Regions from separate parts of the Brevibacterium sp. UBA7493 genome, predicted to be linked through region 2. Evidence: predicted binding sites of a transcription regulator. Region 2 holds the regulator's gene; the other holds the start of a gene.
The links. The regulator HspR, encoded in region 2, represses chaperone genes until heat shock. The targets are predictions, from matches to a motif close to AAGTTGAGTCNNNNNGACTCAACTT.
Positions count from the first base shown of each region.

Region 1: a site for HspR is predicted at 1,710-1,734, ahead of B4E96_RS01920 (Hsp20/alpha crystallin family protein). Genes of this name have one in related genera too.

Region 1 is NZ_DLOD01000003.1:125,858-129,264, forward strand. Features, by position in the region: gene B4E96_RS01910 (class I SAM-dependent methyltransferase) at 1-54, shown strand, start outside; gene B4E96_RS01915 (quinone oxidoreductase family protein) at 139-1,122, shown strand; gene B4E96_RS01920 (Hsp20/alpha crystallin family protein) at 1,242-1,679, opposite strand; gene B4E96_RS01925 (AEC family transporter) at 1,799-2,731, shown strand; gene B4E96_RS01930 (polysaccharide deacetylase family protein) at 2,843-3,407, shown strand, end outside.
Region 2 is NZ_DLOD01000004.1:57,129-60,535, reverse strand. Features, by position in the region: gene B4E96_RS04120 (maleylpyruvate isomerase family mycothiol-dependent enzyme) at 1-480, shown strand, start outside; gene B4E96_RS04115 (hypothetical protein) at 681-1,433, shown strand; gene B4E96_RS04110 (heat shock protein transcriptional repressor HspR) at 1,653-2,159, opposite strand; gene B4E96_RS04105 (DnaJ C-terminal domain-containing protein) at 2,175-3,233, opposite strand.

The DNA.
Region 1 (3,407 bases), on a different contig from region 2:
GAGCTGCCCTATCTGTGCCTCGTGAGCATCTCACGCTTGCCGACCGCAGACTGAGACATCCCTGGTCGCAGGCGCGCCCACCCGCCTCAGGGGAGTGCCGGCATGAGAGGATGGACCCAGAGTCAGGAAGGAGACGTCATGCGTGGAATCCAGCTCACTGAGCACGGCGGGCCCGAGGTGCTGCAGTGTTCCGAACTGCCCGAACCGCAGGCAGATGGAAAGGTCCTCGTCGAGGTCAAGATGGCCGGCATCAATCGGCGCGACGCACTCATCCGCGAAGGCGCCGGACCGCAGTACCGCCCGCACCTGCCGCTCATCCTCGGCTCCGATGCCGCCGGCATCCGCCGCGACACCGGCGAGGAGGTCATCGTCTTCCCCTCGCTCAACTGGGGTGACTCCGATGCCTGCGCCGGCCCGGACTTCAGCATCCTCGGCGGCCCGAGCGACGGCACCTATGCCGAGCTCATCGCCGTGCCGGAGGAGAACCTGTACCCCAAGCCCAAGCGGATGGCCTGGGCCGAAGCCGGAGCGCTGGCGCTGTCGGGAGTGACGGCCTATCGCGCGCTGTTCACCGTCGGGCAGCTTGAGAAGGGCCAGACCGTCGTCATCCTCGGCGCCGGTTCCGGGCTCTCGCTGCTGGCCCTGCAGCTGGCGGTCAAGGCCGGTGCGCGTGTGGCGGTGACCTCGTCGAATCACGACAAGATCAACCTCGCCAAGGAACTCGGCGCCGTCACCGGTGTCGACTACACGGTCGACGACTGGGAGCTGACACTGCGCGATGAGATCGGCGAGGCCGACCTCGTCTTCGACTCCGTGGGCTCGACGCTGCAGGAATCGGTCATGATGCTCAAGCCCGGCGGCGCGGTCGTCGCCCTCGGCGGGACGGAGAACCAGGGCGTCGTCGAGGACTTCGACATCCGCACCCTGTACCTGGCCCACAAGCGCGTGCTCGGCACCGCCATGGGCTCCCCGCGGGACTTCGCCGGCCTGCTCGATATGGTCGAAGACGGTTCGATCGACCCGATCATCGACTCCGTCTACCCGCTCGACGAGGCGGCAGAGGCTCACTCGCAGCTCGATTCGAACCTGCGCTTCGGCAAGATCGTGCTGAGCACCGACTGAGCCGCAGCACAGCTCCGGCGTCCCCCAGCATTAGGAACTGAGACACGAAACGGGCCGCACACCTGCTCAGGTGTGCGGCCCGTTGGCGTGATGAGCTGGGCGCAGGAGCGCTCAGCTCATCAGGCCTGGGACTCGTCGCCGGAGATGACGTCTCCGCGCTGGGTGTGGTTGACCGAGATCTTGCGCGGCTTGGCCTCTTCTGCGACCGGGATGGTCAGCAGCAGCACGCCGTCCTCGTAGGCAGCGGTGATCTGGTCGAGGGCGATGCGGTTGCCCAGCGTCAGCTGGCGGGCGAAGGTGCCCGTCGGGCGCTCACGGCTGAGCCACTGCACCTCGGAGCTGTCCGTCGAGGCGGTCCGCTCGGCGCGCACCGTCAGGGTGCGATCCTGCACGTCGACATCGATGCTCGACGGGTCGACACCGGGCATGTCGATGCGGGCGACGAAGGCGTCGCCGTCGCGGTACAGGTCCATCGGCAGGGCGGTGCTGTTCGGGGTGCGGGTGATGTCGGAGAAGAAGCGGTCGAGATCGCGGATCGGATCGAACTTTGCAGCCATGGCAGGCTCCTTTCGGTCAGCTGGTCGCTTACGTTGAGTCTAACGCGCTCAAGTTTGGTTTCATTCCCGTCACTTGACCAGTTTCCTGGGAATCACCTCAGTCTCCGTAGAGTGGGCACATGGACTTCGTCAGTGTTGTCGGCGCCCTCATCCCGGTCGCCGGCCTCATCGCCTTCGGCTGGGTGCTGCGCCGGCTGCGGCTGCTGAGTGACCCTGATTTCTGGTCCGGTGCCGAGAAGCTCGCCTACTTCGTCCTACTGCCGGTGCTGCTCTTCCGCAACATCTCAGCTGTCGACATCTCCCACATCGACATCGGCCGCCTGGCCGGCGCCCTCGTCCTGCCGACGATCGGCATCACGATCATCCTCTTCGCACTCAACCGGGTGCTCGCCTCCGACCGGCCATCGTTCACCTCTGTGGTCCAAGGTGCGATCCGGTTCAACACCTATATCGGCCTGTCTCTGTCGGCGACTCTCTTCGGCCCGGAGGGCGCGGCACTGGCTGCCATCGTCGGCGCGGTGCTCGTCCCACTCGTCAACGTGCTCTCCTCGATCGCCTTCGAGCTCTTCCTCGTCGACAAGCGCTCCTGGCTGGCACTCGGCCGCTCTGTCATCCTCAACCCGCTCGTGCTCGGCTGTGCTGCCGGTGGGGCGTGGAATGTGCTGCCGGTGACCACGCCCGAGGCGGTGGCCGGGATGATCGATCCGCTCGCCGCTGCCGCGCTGCCGATCGGCCTGCTGTGCGTCGGTGCTGGCATCCGGCGGTTCTCGGTGCGCGAGCACGCCGTCGCCTTCGTCTCAGCGACCGTGCTCAAGCTGCTCATCGTCCCGGCGGTCACGGTCGTCTCGCTGCTGGCATTCGGCGTCAGGGGAGAGGCTGCTGTCGTCGGGCTCATCTTCCAGTCGATCGCCACAGCCTCCAGCGCCTACGTCATGGCTCGGCAGCTCGGCGGCAACGCCACTCTCATGGCCGCTCTGATTGCAGGTCAGACGGTCATCTCGATGCTGACCCTGCCGATCGTGTTGACGACCGGTGCACAGCTGCTGCTGTGAGAGCCTTTCGAACTCCTCACATTCACCGGATTCGGTGTGCATCTCCACAGGGGCACGGATTAAACTCTGATTCGTCCCCGCATCCCCGTCTGCACCCAGGATCGTCTCCTCATGTCGCGTCGTCCCCGCGCCGCTGTCGCTTCAGCGGCGATCGCAGCCCTGCTGCTCAGCGGCTGCGCCTCGAACGGCGCCAGCCGCGAGGCAGCAGCACAGGTCACCGCACTCGCCGATGGCCGCACACCGTTCGCCGCTGCAGCCGAACCTGCCGATGTGCTCGGCCAGCGCCACGAATCCGACAGCCCGGACTATACTCTGCGCTTTCCCGAGGTTCGCGGTGCTGAGGCGTTCAATCGGAAGATCAGTGACTTCGTCAGCGAGCTGCGCCGCCAGCGGCTGCCCGAATCCGAGTCATCAGGCGCAGGCGGAAAGAAGCCTGTGCCGGGGGAGTACGAGCTTGACTGGCAGGTGACGCAGAACTGCCGCAGCCACGTCTCCTTCCTGCTCCATGACCGCAGCACTCTGCCCGGTGCCGGACCGGAGGCCTATTACACCAAGGTGCTCGACCGTGATGCCGGAACCGAGATTCCGGCAGCCGAGCTGTTCACCAAGGCAGGGCAGCGAGAACTCGCCACCCACGTGCTTGAGGCCTTGCAGCGCAAGGGCTACCGGACCAGCG
Region 2 (3,407 bases):
GCCCATGAGGTCGTCGACGAGCTCAGCGACGAGTTCGACGACATGGACGATGAGGCCTGGAACGCAACGGTCGTCAACGGACGGGGCGAGGACATCCAGGCCGCGCAGATCCCGTGGTCGCGGGCGCGGGAGGCCTGGATGCATTCCCTGGACCTCAACATCGGGATGACGACCCTCGACTTCCCGGCTGCGATGGTCAACGCACTGCTCGATGAGATCACCGGCATGTGGATCGCCCGCGACGAACCAGTCAACTTCAAGCTCGACATCACCGACCGCGACGAATCCCCACGCATGGTCGTCGCCGGGCCGGAAGACAGGCGTCCAGCTGAGCCGATCGAGGTGACCGGCGAGGCAGCCGAGATCGTGTCCTATCTCACCGGGCGCGGCTGGCCGAACTCCGGGCTCGAGGACAACGACAAGGGCGCCTCGGGAACGGCGACTCCGCAGGACCTCCCCGAACCGCCGCCCTGGATCTAGCACCGACAACGACGAGGAAGAGGACGAGCGTCATGAGCTACCCACCCCAGCCGCCCCCGCCGAACGGCCCGCCAGCAGGCGGGCCGCCTCCGGGAGGTCAAGAGCCGCCGGGTGTCCAGCAGCCTCCAGGTTCCCAGCCTTCAGCCGGTCCGCCGCAGCCCGGTGGGCAGCATCCCGGCGGCTCGCACGCGAGCAGCAGCATGCACCCGAGCGACAGTCCAGCTGGCCAGCAGAGCCCGGGCGGAGCCGGGTACGGAGCGCCGTCGGCACCGCAGTACGGCAGCCAGGCACCTCAACCGGGCCAGCAGCCGCCCCAGTATCCCGGTTACCAGGGGAAGCAGGGTGATCAGGGCCAGCAGCCGCCTCAAAATCCCGGCCAGGAGCCGCAGTACGGCGGCCAAGATCCTTATGCCACCGGGGCGGGTGCCCCGAAGCCGAAGTCGAAGATGCCGCTGATCGGCAAGATCCTGACATTCGTCGGCGCTGGAATCCTCGCACTCACCATCATCGGCGGCATCATCATGACGATCGCCGGCGTTTCGTCCCTGTCAGGGTTCTCCGACGAGGCGATCCGCGTCAACGGCACCACGAACCAGTTCTTCGAGGCGGAATCTGAGTGGCAGGTCTATGTGCCAGAGGGCTCCGGATTCACCAGCTGCACGATCACAGGGCCCACCCCGGTGGGCAAGGGAACGAATCAGACGTCGTCCTACTCCTTCGACGGCAGGACCTATGAGTCGATCGACGGGTTCTCGGTCCGGGAAGCAGGCACCTACTCGATCACATGCAACCAACCCGATGTCATCATCGCCCCACCCCTGTCGGTCGGCGGGATCTTCTCCACCGTCGGCGGCATCCTCATCGCCGTGTTCGGCGGCCTGCTCGGCGTGGGCTTGACGATTCTCGGCATCATCCTGTGGATCGTCGGCCGGAAGCGAGCACAGCGGGCATGACCGAAGCACCGGTTCGACACGGGCCGACTGTCGTGCTGCTCAAGTGGTTCGCGTTGGCACCGCTGTTTCACGACACCCTCATCTGAGGCGATCAAGTCCGGGCGGTACGACCTGGGCAGCGGGGCCGCACCACCGGGACAGCGCAAGCGGCGCCCAGCTGCTGAGCTGGGCGCCGCTTCGCATGGTCAGGTGCGAAAGATCGCCTCGCAGGCTGCCGCGTCACCGGCGGCGGTAGAGGAGGATGTCGCGGGAGGCGCGATCGGCCCCGCTCCCGCCCGGCCGGGCGCTGGCTGCCGAGGGCAGAGCCCCGGCGATGCGCACCCGCGGGCGCCTGCCGTGCATGACGGAGACGATGTCGCCGCTCTGCCCGGCGGCGAAGACCCGAGATTCGGCCTGCACGCGCTGCCGCAGCCCATCGATCTGCTGGCGCAGCTCGTGGACGACTGCATGCGCCTGGGTCGCGGCGTCGCGAGCCTCGTCGAGGTCGCGGCGCAGGGCGAGGATCTCCTTGATGCCAGCGAGGTTGATGCCGTCTTCCTTGCTCAGCTTCTGGATCAGCCGCAGCCGCTCGATGTCGCGCGGTGAGTAGCGCCGTCCGGTACCGGCGGTGCGCTTGGGCACCACCAGCCCCATCCGGTCGTACTGCCGCAGCGTCTGCGGGTGCATGCCCGCCAGCTCAGCGGCAACGGAGATGACGTAGACGGCGGCTGTCGCTCCGATGTTCATCGACGCTCACCCCGCTCATCTCTCCCGGGCCCGGTCGAGCAGCCCGGCTCGCGGATTTTCACCGCTGGTGGCCTCACGGAAGGCCTCGACCGCTTCCTTGGCCTTGGGCGTCAGGTTCTTCGGAACGGCGATCTCGACGGTCACCAGCAGGTCACCGGTGAGCTTCTTCGTCTCGATGCCCTTGCCGCGCACCCGCAGGGTGCGGCCCGACGGTGTGCCGGCCGGGATCTTCACCCGCACCGGCATCCCACCGAGTGTCGGGACCTCGACCTCGGCGCCGAGGGCAGCCTCGTCGAAGGTCACCGGCAGCGTCATCCGCAGGTTCGCGCCGTCGCGGGTGAACACCGGGTGGGGTTCGACCTGCACGGTGAGGATGACGTCACCGGGTTCGCCGCCGTTGGGGCTGGCCTTGCCCTTGCCGCGCAGGCGGATCTTCTGCCCGTCTTTGACACCGGCCGGGGTGCGCACGGTCAGCGGCTTGCCCCCGGGCATCGACAGTTTGACTGTTGCGCCCTTGGCGGCTTCGGTGAAGGACAGCTTCGTGCTGGCCTTGATGTCCCCGCCCTTGAGCGGGCCGGTGGAGAACCCACCGCCGTAGGGGCTGTCATAGGGGCTGCCGCCGTAGGAGCCGCCGAATCCGCCGAACAGATCAGCGAACTCCGGCGGGATGTCCCCGCCAGCCGAGCCAGCCGGCCCGCCGCCGGGGCTGCGGGTCGTGTAGCGGGTGCGGGTGCCGCCGCCTCCGGTGTTGAACAGGCCGGAGAAGATGTCCTCGAACCCGCCGGCACCGCCGGGTCCGCCGGCGTCGGCGGAGAACCGGGCACCGCCGCGGCCCATCGCCCGCACCTGGTCGTACTGCTCGCGGGTCTCCTTGTCCGACAGCACCTGGTTGGCCTGCCCGATCTGCTTGAACTTCTCCTCTGCGGCCTTGTCACCGGGGTTGGTGTCCGGATGGTACTTCCGGGCCAGCTTCCGGTAGGCCTTCTTGATCTCCGACTCCGAGGCGTCCTTGGAGACGCCGAGGATCTGGTAGTAGTCCGTGTCGAACCATTCGTTCTGAGGTCCGGAATTCACCTGGCACCTCCTTTCCGGCTCGCGCCGTCATCGTCTGTCGTGTATGTCTGGATGTCTGTTCCCGTCTGCTGTGCGGCAGCCGCGGCTGCCGGTCTGTCGTTCCTCACGCACCGCATGCGCAGGCCGTCTGCCTGCCCATCCGGTCCGTGCCCGAGGCGGTGGCCGCCTCGGGAA